One region of the Clostridium sp. Marseille-QA1073 genome, then DNA from elsewhere that is predicted to be linked to it. Evidence: a T-box and tRNA genes for the amino acid it is inferred to sense, from the RefSeq annotation. Region 1 holds a T-box; the other regions hold tRNA genes.

Region 1 (6,018 bases):
ATTATTTAGAGTCTGAGGAGTTTATGGTAAAGAGTCCTAGAGAAACGATAAAGCAAGCATTCCAAATAGGATTAATAGATAATGGTCATATATGGATTGATGCCCTTTCAAATAGAAATTTAACAACTCATACTTATGACGAAGTTTTAGCAGATAATATGGTAAAAGAAATTAAAGAATTATATTTCCCAGAGTTAAAAAAAATGTATGACAAACTATCACAGGAGTTGTAAGTATGTTTGGTTTATTAGATAGAGATATTAAATATATTTTACAAGCTATAAGCAAGCTTAAGGAAATTGAAAGAGTCGTTATATTTGGAAGTAGAGCTATGGGAAATTATAAGAAAGGCTCAGATGTAGATATGGTTGTTATAGGAAATAATATTACTAAAGATACAATACTTCAATTAGATGAATATCTTAATGAAATATATCCATTGCCCTATTTTTTTGATATCATAAATTATAGTGAAATATCCAATAAAAAATTAAAAGAACATATAGACAAAGTTGGTAAAGAAATATATGTAAGAAAATAAGAGTATAAAAGACTACTTAATTATAATTAGGTAGTCTTAATAATTTTTTTACATAGATTTCTTATATTCTTTTTTCTAGAAAGTCTATTGCAACCTCTTCATCTGTAAAATATAGTGTTCTATCTTTAATTTTCATAGAACTTTCATGACCACGGCCAGCAATTAGAACAATATCATTCTTTTTAGCAATTGAAAGTGCCTTTTTAATTGCAGCAGGTCTATGTATCTCTATAGAATAATTATTAGAAGATATACCACTTTTGATATCGTTTATAATCTCTTCTGGATCTTCATTTTTAGGGTTGTCTGTAGTAATTATAACGTGATCACTTAAATTAGTAGCAATTTGTCCCATAATAGGACGTTTATTTTTATCACCATTACCTACACAACCAAATACAGTTATTATTTTTCCATCGGTATAAGATTTTACTGTATTTAATATTTTTTCTATAGCATCAGGAGAATGGGCAAAATCTATTATTATCTTGTAATCAATAGGATATTCCTCACATACATATTGAAATCTACCCTCAATTATAGGAAGATTTTCAAGAGAGAATTTTATTAAATCCAAACTTACACCTTCTAAAATTCCTACCATAGAAGCAGCTAAAGCATTATGAATATTATATAATCCTGCTATTTTTAAATTAATAGGTAAAGAATTTTCTTTATAATTAAGATAAAATGAGGAACCTTCTAAGGAAGAATATAGTATTTTAGCGCTTATTGAAGCGTTATTTTTAAATGAGTAAGTGTAACGATTTTTAAATTCAATTAAAAGTGATCTTCCATACTCATTATCTATATTTATAACTGAATTCTTAGAATTTATAAATAGAATTTTTTTAGAGTGATAGTAGTTATAAAAATTTCCATGAAAATCTAAATGATCATGAGTTATATTAGTAAATACTCCATGTTCAAAAGTGATTCCGTATGTTCTCTTTAAAGCTAAGGAATGAGATGAGATTTCCATAATGCAGTGAGTAATATTATTGTCTACCATTTCTCTTAAAAGTTTATGAAGTTCTAAAGATTCAGGTGTTGTTTTATCTGTTTCAATTTTTTTATCACCTATATAGTTACATATAGTACCTATTAATGCTGTTTTAAATCCCGCATTTTTTAAAATATTTCTTATCATATAACTAGTAGTAGTTTTTCCGTTGGTGCCTGTTATTCCTATTATTTTAATATTATTTTTAGGATTACCATAGTAATTAGATGACATAATAGCAAGAGCCTCTCTTGTATCATCTACTTTAATTATCGTAATATGAGGGGCAACTTTAATATCTCTATTGGTTATTATAACAGTTGCTCCTTTTAGTACAGCATCATCTACATATTTATTACCATCATCTAATGTTCCATTTATACATATAAATACGTCATTAGAAGTTATCTTTCTAGAGTCATATTTTAGTTCATTTATAGATATATCTAAAGCTCCTTGAACTAGTAAGTATTCTATTCCTATCAAGATATCCTTTAATATCATACTCTCACCTTCTTTTATTTACATATTATTATGTGCAATTATATATATCATGTAAATTTATTTATGAAAACGTGATTTTAATAAAATAGCTTATCTTCAATAAATTATAATAAATAATAAAATTAAAGAAGTTAAAAAATTATAACATTATTATATGTTTTTAAGAATTATATTATTTCTACAATTATTAGTTATTATATAATGTTTTATAGATATACTCATGTTAATTTAATCATATATCAGAATAAATGCTATTTTTAAGTATTTTAATTAGTGTTATTAAATGCACAATGTTTAGCTCATAATTGTGAGCTAAGCACTGTGCATTATTTTAAGTTATGAATTGTATAGTGGAATTACTATATTATAGTTATAATTTTATGTTGTAAGTATTAATACTTTATTCTTATCTTCATCCAATATGTCTTCAATTATTATAGAATTACTATTAATTCTCTCTCCACTTTTCATGTGAGTTAAGAAGGTTTCAACTCCATCTAGCGGAAAAGTCAGACGAGGAGTTTTGTAATGCATAGGGATAGTTATCTTACTTTGAATTGAGTTTGCGATGTTAGCAGCTTCACTACCACTTATGGTATAGTTTCCACCTACAGGAATGAGAAGTATATCTACATCACCAATCATATCTAAATCTTCAGACGTTAATAAATGACCTAAATCTCCTAAATGACAAATTTTATATCCATCCATTTCAATTATAAAAATTATATTTTCTCCACGTTTTGCTCCTTTAACTTCATCATGGAAAGATGGTATTCCTCTAATAGGGATATCACATTCATTAAAAAAACCTACTTTATCTACGATTTTAGCTTCATTGCCGATTATTTTAATATAATTATGATCAAAGTGATTATGACTTATGGTAATTACATCAACTCTACCCTTAAAAACAGTGTATCCTACAGTTTCATCGAAAGGGTCTGTAAGAAGCTTTCTACCATCACTATCCTCAAGTAAAAAAGAAGCGTGACCAAGCCAAGTTAATTTCATTTTCATCTCTCCTTATAAATTATTTATTTTACATTTCTTTGTTAAATTTATCTTAATTATAGTATAGGATACAAGTAATTGGAATTATTATAAATATTTAGGTAAAAGATTTTTAAGTTTATAAATAATAAATTTTCCTTATATTAATCTATATTTCATTTAATTATTAGCATTATTTTAAATAATATACTTTAAAAAATCCTTCCTATTACATCCTAATAAACGTAATATATAGAAATAATAGATAGAGTTTAATTTTCTTTCTTAAATATCTTGAATATTTAAGAGAAAAAAGGATAGAAATAAATTGACAATAAAAATTTACTGTACTATAATTGATATAAAATTAATTTTGAAAATCTTAAAAGGCTAAGATTAGGAAAAGTACTTTAACAAGTAACTTACAGAGAGTGAGGAGTAGGTGAAACCTCATAGTGATGGTTAAGGGAAAATCACCTAGGAGCTGAAGGCTGAATTTTAGTAAGTTTGTCCGTATTTCTGCGTTAAAGAATAGAACATGTTAGTGTTTGAATTTATGATATTACCATAGGTGGTATAGCGAAGTTCACTTCGTCCTATTTAGGACGGAGTTTTTTATTTTTTAAATATATTTCATTATAGTAAGTATATATTGTGTTAATGATAATAATGAGGATTAATCTTATTATCATTAGTATAGATTACAATAAAATATAGATTAAATATTAGGAAGGAGATTTACTATGTATAAGAAAATTGATTCTTCAAAGAGTTTTATGGATATTGAATTAGATGTATTAAAACTTTGGGAAGAAAAAAACGTAATTCAAAAGAATTTTGATTCAAATGAAGATGGTGAATATTTTACATTTTATGATGGTCCACCAACAGCAAATGGTAAACCTCATATAGGACACGTTATAACAAGAGTAATGAAAGACATAATTCCAAGATATAAAGTAATGAAAGGTTATAAGGTTTTAAGAAAAGCAGGATGGGATACCCATGGTCTTCCTGTAGAACTTGAAATAGAAAAGAAACTTGGAATTTCAGGTAAACCAGAAATAGAAAAGTATGGTGTAGAAGAATTTGTTAAGCAATGTAAGGAAAGTGTATTTACATATGTTGAAATGTGGAGACAAATGTCTGAAAGATTAGCTTATTGGGTAGATATGGATGATCCATATGTAACTTTCCACAATGATTACATTGAATCAGTTTGGTGGGCATTAAAACAAATGTGGGATAAAGACTTAATTTATAAAGGTCATAAGATAATGCCATACTGTCCAAGATGTGGAACTACACTTTCATCTCATGAAGTTGCACAAGGATATAAAGATGTTAAAGATAGCTCTGTATATGTTAAATTTAAACTAAAAGACGAAAATAAATATGTGCTAGTTTGGACAACAACTCCTTGGACATTACCAAGTAACGTAGCATTAGCAGTAAATAAAAAATATGATTATGTAGAAGTACTTCATAATGAAGAAAATATAATACTTTCAAGAGCGCTTTTAAATAAACTTGAGGGAGAATATGAAGTTGTTGCAGAATTCAAAGGAGAAGCTTTACTTGGAAAAGAATATGAGCAAATGTTTAAATTTGAAACTCCAGAGGAAAAAGCATTCTATATAGTTCATGCAGACTATGTAACATTAACAGATGGTACAGGTATAGTTCATACAGCACCTGCATATGGAGATGAGGATAGCCAAACAGGTAAGCGTTATAATCTTCCAATGATAAACTTAGTTGATGCAGAAGGAAAATTTGTTGAAAAGGTAACTCCATGGGCTGGTATGTTTGTTAAAAAAGCAGATGAGAAGATCGTTGCTTACTTAAAGGAGAACAATATTCTTTATAAAGGAGAAAAATTCCTACATTCATATCCACATTGTTGGAGATGTGATACACCACTTCTTTACTATCCAAGAGAGAGTTGGTTTGTAAGAATGTCTTCTGTTAGAGACCAATTATTAGAGAATAATAATAAAATCAATTGGATGCCAGATAACGTAAAAACAGGAAGAATGGGAAAATTCTTAGAGAATGTTATTGACTGGGGTATTTCAAGAAATAGATACTGGGGAACTCCACTTCCAATTTGGGAATGTGAATGTGGTCACAGAGAAATGATAGGAAGTGTTAGTGAACTTCATGAAAAAGGAATAAATGTACCAGAAGGAATAGAGCTTCATAAGCCATATATAGATAATGTACATTTAAAGTGTCCAAAATGTGCTAAAGAAATGACTAGAGTAGAAGAAGTTATTGACTGTTGGTTTGATTCAGGTTCAATGCCGTTTGCTCAATATCACTATCCATTTGAAAATAAACAAATATTTGAGTCTAATTTCCCAGCGCAATTTATATCAGAGGCAGTTGACCAAACAAGAGGATGGTTCTATACATTACTTGCTATATCAACAACTGTTTTCGAGAGAAATCCATTTGAAAATTGTATAGTACTTGGACACGTTTTAGATAAAGATGGACTAAAAATGTCTAAACATAAAGGAAATGTATTAAGTCCGTTTACTGTATTAGAAAATCAAGGAGCAGACGCATTAAGATGGTATTTCTATACAGCTAGTGCACCATGGTTACCTTCAAGATTTTATGAAGAAGCAGTTATAGAAGCTCAAAGGAAATTTATAGGAACATTATGGAATGTTTATTCTTTCTATGTTCTATATGCAGAATTAGATAAATTTGATCCAACTAAGTATGAAGATTTTGTATCAGAAAACGTAATGGATAAGTGGATGATGTCTAAACTTAATACTTTAGTTAAAAACATAGATGAGCATTTAGAAAATTATAGAATTACTCAAGGTGCTAAAGAACTTGAAGATTTTGTAGATCAGCTTTCTAACTGGTATGTAAGAAGAAATAGAGCAAGATATTGGGTTGAAGAGTTAACAGAGGATAAGATAGGAGCATATATGACTTTATATAGAGTATTAACAAC
Region 2 (6,018 bases), on a different contig from region 1:
TATGTTCTTATCTAAATTAGGTAAATAATCAATTACATAATCATCAATACTATGTATATTTTTATTTAACAATGCATAAGCGACTGCAAATCCTATATAGCTTTTTCTTGCAGATGCAATATTAAATCTAGATCTGCAATCTACTTTCCTAGCAAATTCTTTATAGGAATGTTGTCCAAAATACTTTTCTGTAACTATCTTATCTTTATGTATTATAAATAATGATGAAGCAGAAGCTTTAATAAAATCTCCTGTATTTTTAACTTTATTTACTACCTCATCAAAAATATGATTTTCTTCTTTTTTTATCTCATCTTTAATATTAATATTATTTTTAATAAAATTAATCATTGTATATCATCCTTTTAATATAGCTTTTTTGTAAAACATTTTATATTTACAATTATAATCCTTCTATAACATAGTGTTAACTTATTTTTCTCTATTTTATTACACATCTTAATTTACTTATAAGTAGAAAAAGAGCTATTAAGCTCTTTAAGTCCATAAAAAAGTATACCTTAATATATTTAAAACATTTTTTTCACATCTTCTAATATATTAAAATTAGTTAAATCATAATGAAGAGGGGTTAGAGTTATATACCCTTTTTTAATATTATAAACATCTGTTTCTTCAGTATCATTCTCTTCTAATACGCCATTTATTTTTAAACTCCTTGTGCCATCCTCATTTAAATCTTCTACAAAAGTATTTTTATAATTTCTTTCTCCTATTCTACATACTTTTATTTCATTTTTGATATTTTCATCTATAGGTGGTATATTTATATTAAGTACTATATCATTTTTAAATTTACATTCTTCAGCTTTTGCTGCTATATCTAATGCTATTTTAGCTGCTAAGTCATAACTTTCATCTTTACCATCGCAAGAAAATGCAACTGAAGGTACTTTTAATATTGCTGCTTCAACAGCTGCAGATACGGTCCCAGAATAAATTACATCTGTTCCTAAATTATATCCTTCATTAGCTCCTGAAATTACCAAATCTACTTTATTTTCAACTAACTTCATAAGTCCTACTCTTGTGCAATCCGCTGGAGTACCGCTTACACTGAAAGCCTTAGACTTTATTCCATCTAATTTTTCCTCTTTAATTATAAGCGGGGCTGTTATTGTAATAGAGTGACTACTAGCACTTCTTTGCATATTAGGTGCTACAATTATTACCTCATGATATTTCTCAAGTTCTCTAGCTAATGTTTGTATTCCTTTTGCAAATATTCCATCATCGTTTGTTAGTAATATTCTCATATATAACTCCTCCTAAATTCTATGTTTTACCTTATACTAAGATTACTTACCTTATCATTATTTATCATATCATTAATTTTAACCTATGTATTTTCTTTTTAACATTAAAATATAGAAGATAAAACTTCTAAATAGAAAAGTGTCCTAAAAAGCAATTATTAAGTTGCTTTTTAGGACACCGCAAAATAGTTAATTTATGAATTTGAATTGAATTAAAGTAATTAATATTTAATAATATAAAATTTTATTATTTATTTTTATAGTAACAATGTCTTAAATAGACTTTGCAACATAGTTTACTAAATCTACTGTTCTACAAGAATAACCCCATTCATTATCATACCAAGAAACAACTTTAACCATATTATCTTCTATAATCATAGTAGATAATCCATCAATTATTGATGATCTTGGGTCTTGTTTATAATCTACTGATACTAATGGCTCTTCAGAATATCCTAATATTCCTTTCATACTACCTTCTGAAGCCTCTTTAAGTGCTGCATTTACTTCTTCTGCAGTAACTTTTGTTTTTAATTCACATACTAAATCTGTTAAGGATACATTCGGTGTAGGTATTCTTACTGCAAAACCATTTAGTTTTCCATTTAATTCTGGAAGAACCTTAGCAACTGCCTTAGCTGCTCCTGTAGTTGTTGGAATTATAGATTCTCCCGCTGCTCTTGCTCTTCTTAAATCTTTATGTGTTTTATCTAATATTCTTTGATCATTTGTATAAGAATGTATTGTAGTCATTAGTCCTTTAACTATTCCAAACTTATCATTTAATACTTTAGCAAATGGTGCTAAACAGTTAGTTGTACAAGATGCATTTGAAATTATATGATGCTTTTCTGCATTATAATCATTTTCATTAACTCCCATAACAATGGTTACATCTTCATTTTTACCTGGTGCTGTTATTATAACCTTCTTAGCTCCTGCTTCTATATGCTTTATAGCACCTTCTCTACCGTTAAATATACCTGTAGATTCAATAACTATATCTACTCCAAGCTCTTTCCATGGTAATTTAGCCGGATCACACTCTCTAAGTATTTTAATTTCTTTTCCGTTAACTATTATTTTATCTTCGCCATCAACTTCAATAGTTCCATTAAATTTGCCATAACAAGAATCATACTTAAATAAATGTGCTAGTGTTTCACTTTCTGCTTTAGCATTTATAGCGACTAATTCAACGCCATCCATTAGATTTTCTTGAGCAATTCTTAAAACAGCTCTTCCTATTCTTCCAAAACCATTCATAGCAACTTTTACAGTCATTATTTAGTCCCCCTATAAAATATAAACTTAAATTATATCATACTTTTTAAAAGTCTATAATACTATTATATTTATTAATTCATTTATGTGTTATACTTTTTCACCTTTTTTTCAATATATAATTATATGTGCTATACTATATATAGCATATTTAAGGATATATGTCAATACATTCAGCTAAATATGATATTCTATTATCTTAATTTAAAACTTATATAATAAATAAATTTTCTATTTAAATATATAAATTTAAGAACTTTTTGCATTTAAAGAAGCATATTAATTTGTCATTGTAAACCTTAATAGTAATCTTTAACCTTTCTAATACCTCTAAAATAAAATTATAGCTTGCACGTATAAATTATCTAAATTATCTAAATTATAATATTACATAATAAATATTTTTAAGAGGTGTTAATATAATGGAGAAGATGCTTAAAAAGTATGCTAGATTAGCAGTAAAAACAGGAGTAAATATTCAGAAAAATCAAACTCTTATAATAGCATCCCCAATAGAATGTGCTCCATTTACTAGAATGATTTCTGAAGCCGCCTATAAAGAAGGAGCTAGGGAAGTAATAATAGATTGGAATGATGAACTTTCTACAAAAATAAAATATATGTATGCTGATGATGAGGTATTAAGCACTATAGCCCCATGGAAAGTGGATTCACTTATGCACTATGTAAAGAATGGTGCCGCAGTATTAAGTATATCTGCCTCAGATCCCGAACTTATGAAAGATGTTCCCTCTAAAAAAATTTCTGCTTCTATAAAAGCTAGTCAATTAGCATTTAAAGAATTTAATAATCGATTAACAAATTATAAAAATCGCTGGTCAATACTATCGATCCCTACAAAATCATGGGCTTCAAAAGTATTTCCAGAACTTTTACCAGATAAAGCAGTAGAAAAACTTTGGGAAGAGATTTTCAAACTAGTTAGAGTTGATAAAGAAGACCCTGTAAAAGCATGGGAAGAACATATAGAAGTTCTCAAAAGCAATAGAGACCTTTTAAATAATCAAAATTTAAAATCACTTCATTTTAAGAATTCTTTAGGTACAGACTTATATGTGAACTTGCCTCAAAATCATCTATGGATGGGTGGTAGTAAAAAGAGCTCAGATGACATAGAATTTGTTGCTAATATGCCAACAGAAGAAATATTTACATTACCTAAAAGAAATGGCGTTAATGGTATAGTGTATAGCTCAAAACCTTTGAATTATAGCGGAAAGCTTATAGAAGATTTTTCTTTGACATTTGAAAATGGCAAAATTATAGATTTTACTGCTAAAAAAGGCTATGATTCATTAAAAAACTTAATTACAACTGATGAAGGTTCTCATTATTTAGGTGAAGTGGCACTTGTTCCATTTAACTCTTCAATATCTAATTCTGGATTAACTTTTTTTAATACGCTATACGATGAGAATGCCTCTTGCCATCTTGCTATAGGGAAAGCTTATAACTTATCTATAAAAGATGGAGATAAAATGACAGATGAAGAATTCTTAAAGGTCGGGGGAAATATATCTTTAATTCATGTAGATTTTATGTTTGGCACAGAGGATTTAGAAGTAATCGGAGTAAATCAAAATGGAGAACTAATTCAAATTTTTAAAAATGGGAACTGGATCTTTTAATAAGGATAAAAAATTTTAAAGAGTTTTAAGCTTATAAATTTTTCAATATATGCTAAGTTTTTTTAACAAATTAGTTTTTGACTTCATATTTATAAAAAATGAATGCTATTATTAAAAATTCGTATAAAAAAAGCAATCCTTTTGGATTGCTTTTTTGGTGGAGATAAAGAGATTCGAACTCTTGACCCCCTGCGTGCAAGGCAGGTGCTCTCCCAACTGAGCTATACCCCCAAATATGGTGGACCTTCAGGGACTCGAACCCCGGACCTACCGGTTATGAGCCGGTTGCTCTAACCAACTGAGCTAAAGATCCATACTGTTAACTAAGTTTCCTTAGTTAACACTACCTGGCAACAACCTACCCTCCCACAGGGTCTCCCCTGCAGTACTCTCGGCGTCCTAAGGCTTAACCTGCCTGTTCGGAATGGAAAGGGGTGTTACCCTTAGGACCATCATCACCAGATTAAAAATTCATATAAGCTTCACATTACTTCGTCAGTTTCAGTCACTCCAGTGCTCATTTACTTTAGTAAACTCCGCTCTTCGTTTCTTCACTTCCTTGTTCTGTTCGCTTCTATTAATTTTAAAGAAAATTTGTCATAAACGTCGTACTACTTCGTCAACTGCATTCGCTGTGGTGCTCATTTACCATTAGTAAACTCTGCTCCTCACTCATTTGTTTCCTTGTATTACTCGTTTCTATCAAATTTTAAAATTATATAAACTTCAAAGAAATTATTCTCTGAAAATTGCACAGTGAAATTAATTAGGTCAAGCCCTCGACTTATTAGTATGAGTCAGCTGAACATGTTGCCATGCTTACACCTCTCACCTATCAACCTGGTGTTCTTCCAGGAGTCTTACTAACTTATGTTATGGGAAATCTCATCTTAGGGGGGGCTTCACGCTTAGATGCTTTCAGCGTTTATCCCTTCCAGACATAGCTACCCAGCTGTGCCACTGGCGTGACAACTGGTGCACCAGAGGTCTGTCCATCCCGGTCCTCATTGCCAGAGTTGGCTCCTTCAATTTCCTACGCCCGCGACGGATAGGAGACCGAACATCTCCACGACGTTCTGAACCCAGCTCGCGTGCCGCTTCAATGGGCGAACAGCCCAACCCTTGGGACCTACTTCAGCCCCAGGATGCGACGAGCCGACATCGAGGTGCCAAGCCACGGCCTTCCCCGTCGATGTGGACTCTTGGGGGAGATCAGCCTGTTATCCCCGAGGTAGCTTTTATCCGTTGAGCGATGGCCCTCCCACGAGGAACCACCGGATCGCACTAAGCCCGACTTTCGTCCCTGCTCCACTTGTCTGTGTCCTGATCAGGCTCCCTTCTGCCTTTGCACTCTTCGAACGATTTCCGACCGTTCTGAGGGAACCTTTGGGCGCCTCCGTTACTTTTTGGAGGCGACCGCCCCGGTCAAACTGCCCACCTAACAATTGTCCGTGACCTGATTCAAGGCCTCCGGTTAGAATTCCAGTACTATCAGGGTGGTATCCCAAGGATGACTCCACAAAGGCTGACGCCCTTGCTTCCAAGTCTCCCACCTATCCTGTACAGATAGTACCGAAACTCAATCGCTAAATTGCCGTAAAGAGCTCTACAGGGTCTTTCCGTCCAATCACGGGTAGCAAGCATCTTCACTTGCACTACAATTTCGCCGGATTTGCTGTTGAGACAGTGCCCAAATCATTACGCCATTCGTGCGGGTCGGAACTTACCCGACAAGGAATTTCGCTACCTTAGGACCGTTATAGTTACGGCCGCCGTTTTTCAGGAGCTTAAGTTCATGCCTTCGT
Region 3 (6,018 bases), on a different contig from region 1:
GTGAGACTGCCCGGGTTAACCGGGAGGAAGGTGGGGATGACGTCAAATCATCATGCCCCTTATGTCTAGGGCTACACACGTGCTACAATGGTTGGTACAACAAGATGCAAGACCGTGAGGTGGAGCTAAACTTAAAAACCAATCCCAGTTCGGATTGTAGGCTGAAACTCGCCTACATGAAGCGGGAGTTGCTAGTAATCGCGAATCAGCATGTCGCGGTGAATACGTTCCCGGGCCTTGTACACACCGCCCGTCACACCATGAGAGCTGGTAACACCCGAAGTCCGTGAGGTAACCGCAAGGAGCCAGCGGCCGAAGGTGGGATTAGTGATTGGGGTGAAGTCGTAACAAGGTAGCCGTAGGAGAACCTGCGGCTGGATCACCTCCTTTCTAGGGAGTCGACGTAGTTGGTAACTCTACTACGAAAACTGGTACTATCTCTGTTTAATTTTGAGCGACCAAGGTCCTACGGGACAAAGGAGAAGCTCAATTGTTCTTTGAAAATTGCACAGTGAAAATATTTGTTTAAATATCCTTTAAATTTAAAAGATAAATAAACAATTTCGTCAAGACAAACAGAAATAAGTTTAAAAACAAAGTTTTTGAATTCTATTTATGCGAATTTGTATAAGACAATTTTAAAAAAAGCAATAGAAACGAGTAGTACAAGGAAACGAAGGAACGAGGAGCAGAGTTTACTAATGTAAATGAGCACCGCAGTGACTGAAGTTGACGAAGTAATACAAAGTTTATATTGATTTTTAGATAGGTCAAGCTACAAAGGGCGCAGGGTGAATGCCTTGGCACTAGGAGCCGAAGAAGGACGTGATAAGCTGCGATAAGCTTTGGGTAGACGCAAATAGTCTGTGATCCAAAGATTTCCGAATGGGGAAACCTACATGGCTACGCCATGTACTATATGCTGAATACATAGGTATATAGAGGTAAACCCGGGGAACTGAAACATCTAAGTACCCGGAGGAAGAGAAAGAAAAATCGATTTCCTAAGTAGCGGCGAGCGAAAGGGAAAGAGCCCAAACCTAAGCCTTTGGCTTGGGGGTTGAGGACAGAACATAAAAGAGGTGGCTATTGTAACTGAAGATAGCTGGAAAGCTACTCCGTAGAAGGTAATAGACCTGTAAGTGAAACGAGAAGACCTTAAGTTCTGATCCAGAGTACCACGAGACACGTGAAACCTTGTGGGAAGCAGGGAGGACCACCTCCCAAGGCTAAATACTACCTAGTGACCGATAGTGGAGAAGTACCGTGAGGGAAAGGTGAAAAGAACCCCGGGAGGGGAGTGAAATAGAACCTGAAACCCTGTGCCTACAACCGATCGAAGCACTTTATATGTGTGACGATGTGCTTTTTGTAGAACGAGCCAACGAGTTACGATATGTAGCGAGGTTAAGTACTTAAGGTACGGAGCCGAAGGGAAACCGAGTCTGAATAGGGCGCAAAGTTGCATGTCGTAGACCCGAAACCGGGTGACCTATCCATGGCCAGGTTGAAGCGAGAGTAAAATCTCGTGGAGGACCGAACCACGTTGGTGTTGAAAAACCATGGGATGAGCTGTGGATAGCGGAGAAATTCCAATCGAACTCGGAGATAGCTGGTTCTCCTCGAAATAGCTTTAGGGCTAGCGTCGATTAATTGAGTAATGGAGGTAGAGCACTGAATAGGCTAGGGGGCATATCGCTTACCGAACCTTATCAAACTCCGAATGCCATATACTTTTATTTCGGCAGTCAGACTGCGAATGATAAGATCCGTAGTCAAAAGGGAAACAGCCCAGACCATCAGCTAAGGTCCCAAAGTGTAAGTTAAGTGGTAAAGGATGTGGGATTTCTAAGACAACTAGGATGTTGGCTTAGAAGCAGCCACTCATTCAAAGAGTGCGTAATAGCTCACTAGTCAAGAGATCCTGCGCCGAAGATGTCCGGGGCTAAAACTTACCACCGAAGCTATGGGTGTACACTACGTGTACGCGGTAGAGGAGCTTTCTGCATTGGCTGAAGTCGTACCGGAAGGAGCGGTGGACGATGCAGAAGTGAGAATGTTGGCATAAGTAGCGAGAGACAGGTGAGAATCCTGTCGGTCGAAAACCTAAGGTTTCCTGAGGAAGGCTCGTCCGCTCAGGGTTAGTCGGGACCTAAGCCGAGGCCGAAAGGCGTAGGTGATGGACAACAGGTTGATATTCCTGTACCACTAGCAGACGTTATTACAAATGGGGTGACGCAGGAGGATAAGATGTGCTAGCTATTGGATGCTAGTCTAAGCGTTTAGGTATGTAGGATAGGCAAATCCACCTACATTAGCTGAGGCGTGATGGGGAAGCCCTTTAGGGTGAAGTATCTGATTCCACGCTGCCAAGAAAAGCCTCTATGGAGGAAGCTAGTGCCCGTACCGCAAACCGACACAGGTAGGTGAGGAGAGAATCCTAAGACCATCGGAAGAATTGCTGTTAAGGAACTCGGCAAATTGACCCCGTAACTTCGGGAGAAGGGGTGCCTACGCAAGTAGGCCGCAGAGAATAGGCCCAAGCAACTGTTTAGCAAAAACACAGGTCTCTGCTAAAGCGAAAGCTGATGTATAGGGGCTGACGCCTGCCCGGTGCTGGAAGGTTAAGGGGATTGCTTAGTGCAAACGAAGGCATGAACTTAAGCCCCAGTAAACGGCGGCCGTAACTATAACGGTCCTAAGGTAGCGAAATTCCTTGTCGGGTAAGTTCCGACCCGCACGAATGGCGTAATGATTTGGGCACTGTCTCAACAGCAAATCCGGCGAAATTGTAGTGCAAGTGAAGATGCTTGCTACCCGCGATTGGACGGAAAGACCCCGTAGAGCTTTACTGCAATTTAGCATTGAGTTTCGGTACTATCTGTACAGGATAGGTGGGAGACTTGGAAGCAAGGGCGTCAGCCTTTGTGGAGTCATCCTTGGGATACCACCCTGATAGTACTGGAATTCTAACCGGAGGCCTTGAATCAGGTCACGGGACATTGTTAGGTGGGCAGTTTGACTGGGGCGGTCGCCTCCAAAAAAGTAACGGAGGCGCCCAAAGGTTCCCTCAGAACGGTCGGAAATCGTTCGAAGAGTGCAAAGGCAGAAGGGAGCCTGACTGCGACACAGACAAGTGGAGCAGGGACGAAAGTCGGGCTTAGTGATCCGGTGGTTCCTCGTGGGAGGGCCATCGCTCAACGGATAAAAGCTACCTCGGGGATAACAGGCTGATCTCCCCCAAGAGTCCACATCGACGGGGAGGTTTGGCACCTCGATGTCGGCTCGTCGCATCCTGGGGCTGAAGTAGGTCCCAAGGGTTGGGCTGTTCGCCCATTAAAGCGGCACGCGAGCTGGGTTCAGAACGTCGTGAGACAGTTCGGTCCCTATCCGTCGCGGGCGTAGGAAATTTGAAGGGAGCTGTCCTTAGTACGAGAGGACCGGGATGGACAGACCTCTGGTGCACCAGTTGTCACGCCAGTGGCACAGCTGGGTAGCTATGTCTGGAAGGGATAAACGCTGAAAGCATCTAAGCGTGAAGCCCCCCCTAAGATGAGATTTCCCATAACATAAGTTAGTAAGACTCCTGGAAGAACACCAGGTTGATAGGTGAGAGGTGTAAGCATGGCAACATGTTCAGCTGACTCATACTAATAAGTCGAGGGCTTGACCTAATTAATTTCACTGTGCAATTTTCAGAGAATAATTTCTTTGAAAATTTATAAAAAAAGTTATTGACAAAGATAACTTAATAAATTATAATAACAAAGTAAGGTTAATGAATGACCTTTGAATCTGGTGATGATGGTCCTAAGGGTAACACCCCTTTCCATTCCGAACAGGCAGGTTAAGCCTTAGGACGCCGAGAGTACTGCAGGGGAGACCCTGTGGGAGGGTAGGTTGTTGCCAGGTAGTGTTAACTAAGTCTCCTTAGTTAACACTATGGATCTTTAGCTCAGTTGGTTAGAGCAACCGGCTCATAACCGGTAGGTCCGGGGTTCGAGTCCCTGAAGGTCCACCATATTTGGGGGTATAGCTCAGTTGGGAGAGCACCTGCCTTGCACGCAGGGGGTCAAGAGTTCGAATCTCTTTATCTCCACCAAAAAGCAATCCAAGAGGATTGCTTTTTTATTTTTTTAGAATAAATTAAATTTTAAAACCTATTAAGATCAATTATTAAATTTTTTACAGATATATTTCTATATGGTACTACAAATTATAAAGTTGATTAGCCACAATTTAAATTATACATTCTTATTATTTCCTATTAATTTCATCTGTATTTTTTTAGCGCACCTATTTCAATTATTAAATCCCTAAAGTCATCATCAGATAAGAATGAACGACTAACTCTATCTAGTGAATTTAAAGCTTCTGTAAAATGCTTGATAGCAGGAGTTTGTAGATTATTAATCTAATAGCATAAGCTCATTTCATTGTAAGTCTTTATAAATGTTAAAGCCTCCATGTATCCTTCACTTCTAAATTGATAATATTTCCCTTGATCAAAATGTGACACAAAGTTTAAAAAGTTAGCATCAACATTAAGTTTATCATTAGTTAGTAGTGTATTTACCATTTCATTAGCTGATCGTATATCAGTACTGAATTGGGATAAAGTCTTTAAAACACCTTGAGATATTTGATCATAAGGCATTAATATAAAAATTGACATATTTCCCTTTTTAATTAATGCTTTCAATGTTATAATATGAGTTACTTTTTATATAGTTACAAAATTATAATGGGAGATGAATTTATGTATAGTAAGAATTATATACAAATGGATGAGAGCATTTGGAGTGGAAGAGTAGACAGTACTTCCAACTATGATGCTTTTAGATGGCACCAACATGTTAAACCATTAAATTTATGGGACGAAAATATAAAGCCTGTAGAAAGCTTAAGCTTTGGCATATTAGGTTTTTGTTGTGATATAGGTATAAAATTAAATAAAGGCAGAGTTGGTGCAATAAATGGTCCAATATCCATAAGAACTCAAATGGCAAATTTCCCTTGCAACTTTTATGAATGTGTAAATATATTTGATGCAGGTGACATAGTTGCAGAAGGATTAAGTTTAAGTGAAGCACAAGAACTTTTATCTAAATCTGTAGCTAGACTTCTTAGTTTAAATATATTCCCAATTGTATTAGGCGGCGGACATGAAACTGCTTTAGGAAACTTTAGAGGGCTCTTTAATAATGTACAAACTATATGTGATAAACCAAAGATTGGCATAATAAATTTTGATGCTCACTTTGATTTACGACCTTATGATAAAGAAGGAAGCTCTGGGACTATGTTTAGGCAAATATCAGATATCTGTAAAAATAATGATATGGATTTTTCTTATTTCTGTGTTGGTGTTCAAGAACATAGTAATACAATTGAGCTTTTTAAAACTGCTAATAAATTAGGAGTTAAATATGCCCTTGCAAAAGACATAGTATCTAGTGATGGCTGGGCACTTATTAAAGCCTTAAAAGATTTTATAAAAAAACAAGACTACATATATGTAACCATTTGTTCTGATGTATTTTCAGCAGCTTTTGCTCCAGGTGTTAGTGCAATTCAAACTGTTGGATTAGACCCTGAAATGGTAATTCAAGTCTTAAAACATATATTAAAGTCAGGAAAGGTTATGAACTTTGATATATGTGAAGTAGCTCCAAGATTTGATAAAGATAATATAACTTCAAATACTGCAGCAGTAATAATATTTGCTCTAGTAAATACTATTTGTAAGCAATATAACTTAGAATATAGCTATTAAGATAAAGAGTATAGTTTTAAATTTTGCTCTTTGAATATATTTGTATATAATAGACATATAGATAAATTGCTTAATACAAGATCTTTAGATATATATTAAATGTAGAAGTGGTATTATATAAAACATGCATTTTAGGAGTTATATATGTTTATTTATAGAGTAAAACAATTTTTTAAGGCTGTAACAGCTAAAATTACAGATAAAGATATAGAATTTATTAATAGATATTTAGAACCTTTTGA
Region 4 (6,018 bases), on a different contig from region 1:
CTAATGTAGGTGGATTTGCCTATCCTACATACCTAAACGCTTAGACTAGCATCCAATAGCTAGCACATCTTATCCTCCTGCGTCACCCCATTTGTAATAACGTCTGCTAGTGGTACAGGAATATCAACCTGTTGTCCATCACCTACGCCTTTCGGCCTCGGCTTAGGTCCCGACTAACCCTGAGCGGACGAGCCTTCCTCAGGAAACCTTAGGTTTTCGACCGACAGGATTCTCACCTGTCTCTCGCTACTTATGCCAACATTCTCACTTCTGCATCGTCCACCGCTCCTTCCGGTACGACTTCAGCCAATGCAGAAAGCTCCTCTACCGCGTACACGTAGTGTACACCCATAGCTTCGGTGGTAAGTTTTAGCCCCGGACATCTTCGGCGCAGGATCTCTTGACTAGTGAGCTATTACGCACTCTTTGAATGAGTGGCTGCTTCTAAGCCAACATCCTAGTTGTCTTAGAAATCCCACATCCTTTACCAACAACTTACACTTTGGGACCTTAGCTGATGGTCTGGGCTGTTTCCCTTTTGACTACGGATCTTATCATTCGCAGTCTGACTGCCGAAATAAAAGTATATGGCATTCGGAGTTTGATAAGGTTCGGTAAGCGATATGCCCCCTAGCCTATTCAGTGCTCTACCTCCATTACTCAATTAATCGACGCTAGCCCTAAAGCTATTTCGAGGAGAACCAGCTATCTCCGAGTTCGATTGGAATTTCTCCGCTATCCACAGCTCATCCCATGGTTTTTCAACACCAACGTGGTTCGGTCCTCCACGAGATTTTACTCTCGCTTCAACCTGGCCATGGATAGGTCACCCGGTTTCGGGTCTACGACATGCAACTTTGCGCCCTATTCAGACTCGGTTTCCCTTCGGCTCCGTACGCCGAAGTGTCAACACCGCTGCATATCGTAACTCGTTGTGGCTGTTCTTAAAAAAAGCATCGTCACACATATAAAGTGCTTCGATCGGTTGTAGGCACAGGGTTTCAGGTTCTGTTGCCTCCCGGGGTTCTTTTCACCTTTCCCTCACGGTACTTCTCCACTATCGGTCACTAGGTAGTATTTAGCCTTGGGAGGTGGTCCTCCCTGCTTCCCACAAGGTTTCACGTGTCTCGTGGTACTCTGGATCAGAACTGTTACCTTATCTCCGCCAAGCACGGGCCTACCTATTACCTTCTTTGGTGCTTTTCCAGCTATCTTCAACTAAAGATACAGTAAATTTATGTTCTGTCCTCAACCCCAAGCCAAAGGCTTAGGTTTGGGCTCTTTCCCTTTCGCTCGCCGCTACTTAGGAAATCGATTTTTCTTTCTCTTCCTCCGGGTACTTAGATGTTTCAGTTCCCCGGGTTTACCTCTACCACCTTATACTTCGGCATATCTGAGTACGCCCGGCAACCGCCGGGAGGTTTCCCCATTCGGAAATCTTTGGATCACAGACTATTTGCGTCTACCCAAAGCTTATCGCAGCTTATCACGTCCTTCTTCGGCTCCTAGTGCCAAGGCATTCACCCTGCGCCCTTTGTAGCTTGACCTTAAAATTCAATATAAGCTTCACACTACGTCGTCAACTGCATTCGCTGTGGTGCTCATTTACCTAAGTAAACTCCGCTCCTCGCTCACTTGTTTCCTAGTATTGTTCGCTTCTATTTAATTTTATAAAGTAATAAAATGATTTTATTAACTTTTACAAAGTGTCCTATACAAATTCGCATAAATAGAATTCAAAAACTTTGTTTTTAAACTTATTTCTGTTTGTCTTGACGAAATTGTTTATTTATCTTTTAAATTTAAAGGATATTTAAACAAATATTTTCACTGTGCAATTTTCAAAGAACAATTTTAAATTAATGGTGGGTCTAAATGGACTCGAACCATCGACCTCACGCTTATCAGGCGTGCGCTCTAACCAGCTGAGCTATAGACCCACAATATGGTGGAGATAAAGAGATTCGAACTCTTGACCCCCTGCGTGCAAGGCAGGTGCTCTCCCAACTGAGCTATACCCCCATATTAAAGACTTTTGGTCTTTCAAAATTAAACAGAGATAGTACCAGTTTTCGTAGTAGAGTTACCAACTACGTCGACTCCCTAGAAAGGAGGTGATCCAGCCGCAGGTTCTCCTACGGCTACCTTGTTACGACTTCACCCCAATCACTAATCCCACCTTCGGCCGCTGGCTCCTTAGCGGTTACCTCACGGACTTCGGGTGTTACCAGCTCTCATGGTGTGACGGGCGGTGTGTACAAGGCCCGGGAACGTATTCACCGCGACATGCTGATTCGCGATTACTAGCAACTCCGGCTTCATGTAGGCGAGTTTCAGCCTACAATCCGAACTGGGATTGGTTTTTAAGTTTAGCTCCACCTCACGGTCTTGCATCTTGTTGTACCAACCATTGTAGCACGTGTGTAGCCCTAGACATAAGGGGCATGATGATTTGACGTCATCCCCACCTTCCTCCCGGTTAACCCGGGCAGTCTCACTAGAGTGCTCAACTTAATGGTAGCAACTAATGATAAGGGTTGCGCTCGTTGCGGGACTTAACCCAACATCTCCCCGAAACTTCACGAGCTGACGACAACCATGCACCACCTACTCCCTGCCCCGAAGGGCTTCCTCATTACGGGTAATTCAGGGGATGTCAAGTCTAGGTAAGGTTCTTCGCGTTGCTTCGAATTAAACCACATGCTCCGCTGCTTGTGCGGGCCCCCGTCAATTCCTTTGAGTTTTAATCTTGCGATCGTACTCCCCAGGCGGAATACTTATTGTGTTAACTGCGGCACAGAAGGGTCGATACCTCCTACACCTAGTATTCATCGTTTACGGCGTGGACTACCAGGGTATCTAATCCTGTTTGCTCCCCACGCTTTCATGCCTCAGCGTCAGTTACAGTCCAGAAAGCCGCCTTCGCCACTGGTGTTCTTCACAATCTCTACGCATTTCACCGCTACACTAGGAATTCCGCTTTCCTCTCCTGCACTCCTGAACGCACCGGATTTCAAATACAACACAAGTTGAGCCAGGTATTTCACATCTGACTTAAATGTCCGCCTACGCATCCTTTACGCCCAGTAAATCCGGACAACGCTTGCCACCTACGTATTACCGCGGCTGCTGGCGCATGGGTGTAGCCGGCGGCTTCCTCATATAGTACCGTCATTATCTTCCCATGTGACAGAACTTTACAACCTAAGGCCTTCTTCATTCACGCGGCGTTGCTGCGTCTGGGGTTTACATTGCGCAATATTCCCCACTGCTGCCTCCCGTAGGAGTCTGGACCGTGTCTCAGTTCCAATGTGGCCGATCACCCTCTCAGGTCGGCTACGCATCGTCGCCTTGGTGAGCCGTTACCTCACCAACTAGCTAATGCGCCGCGGGTCCATCTCATAGCGGATTACTCCTTTGGTATAAAAGTCATGCGACCTTCATACTTTATGCGGTATTAATCTCCCTTTCGGGAGGCTATTCCCCTCTATGAGGCAGGTTACCCACGTGTTACTCACCCGTCCGCCGCTAATCCACTCCCGAAGGAGCTTCATCGCTCGACTTGCATGTGTTAGGCACGCCGCCAGCGTTCGTCCTGAGCCAGGATCAAACTCTCAATTTAAAAGTTTGAATCTTGATCATTTCTTAAAGAAATTTGCTCAAGTAAAGTTTGCTGACTGTAATAGTCATTTTAAGTTTCTTTCGAAACTCAATGAATTAACTGGTTTTACCTATTTCTCTGTTTAATTTTCAAAGACCAAATTCTTACTGTTTTGCCGTCGTTTCCCGACTGCTTTTTTATCTTATCACTTTGTTTTCTCGTTGTCAATATATTTTTTAAAACTTTTCAAAGTTTTTTTAGGAAACTTAGTTTTCTTTAAGTCCTATTAAATATGTTGATTTAAAAACTCAGTATGTCGCTTTAGCACTTGGCGCTGACGACTTATTCATAATAACATGATAAAAAAAAGCAAAATTTTATTTATTATTTTGCTAAAATTATTTTATAAATTCTTGGCAATAATATCTTTCTCGTTTTTCATATAAAGATACACTAGGATAAGTTTCTTTTTGTTTTTTCTAACTGGAATAGAAATCATGAATAATTGCTACTTTTAGCAATTATAATTAAAACTATTGAGTTCATAATTCACAAAGAATTAGTTTCTTTAAAGCTAGTTTCAACCTTAATTTTAAATTTTACATTATCTTAAGTTGTTAATTGAAATACTTAATGGCATAGTTATTATTTATAAATTAACTTCTTTTATCTATAAATGAAATACTGCCTTAAGCATTTTATTATACTCAAGACAGTATTCTACTAATTATAAATTATTAATTATTTCTTTAAATCTATTTCCTCTAACTTCAAAATTTACAAACATATCAAAGCTAGCACAAGCAGGAGATAATGTTACTATATCATCTTTTTCAGAAATTTCTTTTGCCTTATCTACCGCTTCCTCTAAAGTATCAACCATATATATTGTAGTTTCTATTCCTTCTTTTTCTTTTAACTCATCAAAAGCTGCCTTTATTTTATACTTTGTTGCACCTAGTAATATTAATGATTTAATATATTTATATCCTTCAAAAGCTAAAGGTTCAAATGGTAGCTTCTTATCATATCCTCCTGCTATTAATATAACAGGTTTTTCAAAAGCTTTAATACTTGCTAAGGTTCTTGTAGGACTAGATGCTATAGAATCATTATAAAACTCCACTCCATTTATAGATCTTATAAATTCACTTCTATGTTCCACTCCTCCAAAAGATATAGCTATATTCTTCATAACTTCAATATTTACTTCATCACAAGTTGCAGAAAACGCAGCTAATAAATTTTCAACATTATGCATACCTTTTAATTTTATATCTTTCTTATCACAAACTTCCTTACCCCTAACATATAATTTTTCATTTTCATAATATGCACCTTTTTCTACTTTTTTCTTTCTACTAAAAGTGTAAACTCTTCCTTTAGCTTCTTCTATCATTGAGTTAGTTATATCATTATCTTCATTTAATACTAATAGAGAGTTTTCATCTTGATATTTGTATATATTCTTCTTGCTTTCAACATATTCATTCATGTCCTTATGCATATCTAAATGGTTAGGAGATAAATTTGTTATTACTGCTACATCTGTAGAATCCTTCATTGTCATAAGCTGAAAGCTTGATAATTCTAATACTACTCTATCATCTTTTTTTATTTTTTCTATGTTAGTAAAGAGAGGCGTTCCTATATTCCCACCTACCCAAGTGTTATATCCTGCTTCTTTTAATATATTATATACAAGTGTTGTAGTTGTAGTTTTACCATCACTTCCTGTAATGCCATAAATCTTAGCAGGACAATATCTTACAAACTCCTCCATTTCAGATGTTATATAAGTTCCTTCATTTCTAGCTCTAACTAAAGCTTCACTATCTATTCTCATAGATGGAGTTTTAAAAATCACTTCAAATCCTTTTAAATTATTTAAATAGTTGTCTCCTAACTCAAATTTTATTCCTAATCCTTCATACTTATCTATATCTTTAAACTGGTCTCTATTTTTCTTATCAAAAGCAGTTACCTTAGCTCCAAGTTTAACTAAAAACTCTATAAGAGGTATGTTACTGACTCCTATACCCACTACTGCTACATTTTTATTCAATATATATCTTTTAAAATCATTAAAATCTCTTTTCATTCTATTTTTAATCCTCCAACATTGACTGTTATCATTAATAATATGTATATTATAACACTTTTTATTTGTTATTTGAATTACCGTAGAATATGATATAATCAAAAACGAGAATTTTGTCGAAATTGTTCGAATTGAATTAATATATAAACTTATCTTTGTCGTATTGATTTGCACTTTTCTACATGCTATACTTCTCTTGTGCCGTAAGGAATATGTTAAGATGATTCCCCAAAGTTTTAACATAACACATAACATATCCCCATGATTAAACCCTATTTTTTACCGGATGACAATCCGGTTATTTTTTTACCTAAAA

The links. The T-box of region 1 lies ahead of ileS (isoleucine--tRNA ligase). A T-box ahead of a tRNA ligase gene usually reads a tRNA of that ligase, here a tRNA-Ile.
Region 2: it encodes a tRNA-Ile, which carries the amino acid that the T-box ahead of ileS (isoleucine--tRNA ligase) is inferred to sense. The anticodon was not compared.
Region 3: it encodes a tRNA-Ile, which carries the amino acid that the T-box ahead of ileS (isoleucine--tRNA ligase) is inferred to sense. The anticodon was not compared.
Region 4: it encodes a tRNA-Ile, which carries the amino acid that the T-box ahead of ileS (isoleucine--tRNA ligase) is inferred to sense. The anticodon was not compared.

Annotation. Positions count from the first base shown of each region.
Region 1 is NZ_JBSVQM010000011.1:102,791-108,808, forward strand. It holds gene ACY1IQ_RS11790 (nucleotidyltransferase substrate binding protein) at 1-233, shown strand, start outside; gene ACY1IQ_RS11795 (nucleotidyltransferase family protein) at 236-541, shown strand; gene ACY1IQ_RS11800 (UDP-N-acetylmuramoyl-L-alanyl-D-glutamate--2,6-diaminopimelate ligase) at 603-2,048, opposite strand; gene ACY1IQ_RS11805 (MBL fold metallo-hydrolase) at 2,427-3,062, opposite strand; T-box leader at 3,425-3,643, shown strand; gene ileS (isoleucine--tRNA ligase) at 3,785-6,018, shown strand, end outside.
Region 2 is NZ_JBSVQM010000009.1:90,751-96,768, forward strand. It holds gene ACY1IQ_RS10265 (serine hydrolase domain-containing protein) at 1-351, opposite strand, end outside; gene surE (5'/3'-nucleotidase SurE) at 531-1,277, opposite strand; gene gap (type I glyceraldehyde-3-phosphate dehydrogenase) at 1,551-2,564, opposite strand; gene ACY1IQ_RS10280 (aminopeptidase) at 2,987-4,213, shown strand; tRNA gene ACY1IQ_RS10285 (tRNA-Ala) at 4,369-4,444, opposite strand; tRNA gene ACY1IQ_RS10290 (tRNA-Ile) at 4,450-4,526, opposite strand; rRNA gene rrf (5S ribosomal RNA) at 4,559-4,676, opposite strand; rRNA gene ACY1IQ_RS10300 (23S ribosomal RNA) at 4,981-6,018, opposite strand, start outside.
Region 3 is NZ_JBSVQM010000007.1:158,784-164,801, forward strand. It holds rRNA gene ACY1IQ_RS08680 (16S ribosomal RNA) at 1-390, shown strand, start outside; rRNA gene ACY1IQ_RS08685 (23S ribosomal RNA) at 769-3,674, shown strand; rRNA gene rrf (5S ribosomal RNA) at 3,795-3,912, shown strand; tRNA gene ACY1IQ_RS08695 (tRNA-Ile) at 3,945-4,021, shown strand; tRNA gene ACY1IQ_RS08700 (tRNA-Ala) at 4,027-4,102, shown strand; gene ACY1IQ_RS08705 (hypothetical protein) at 4,415-4,702, opposite strand; gene hutG (formimidoylglutamase) at 4,760-5,776, shown strand; gene ACY1IQ_RS08715 (hypothetical protein) at 5,921-6,018, shown strand, end outside.
Region 4 is NZ_JBSVQM010000009.1:97,093-103,110, forward strand. It holds rRNA gene ACY1IQ_RS10300 (23S ribosomal RNA) at 1-1,547, opposite strand, end outside; tRNA gene ACY1IQ_RS10305 (tRNA-Ile) at 1,864-1,940, opposite strand; tRNA gene ACY1IQ_RS10310 (tRNA-Ala) at 1,947-2,022, opposite strand; rRNA gene ACY1IQ_RS10315 (16S ribosomal RNA) at 2,108-3,622, opposite strand; gene murD (UDP-N-acetylmuramoyl-L-alanine--D-glutamate ligase) at 4,329-5,702, opposite strand.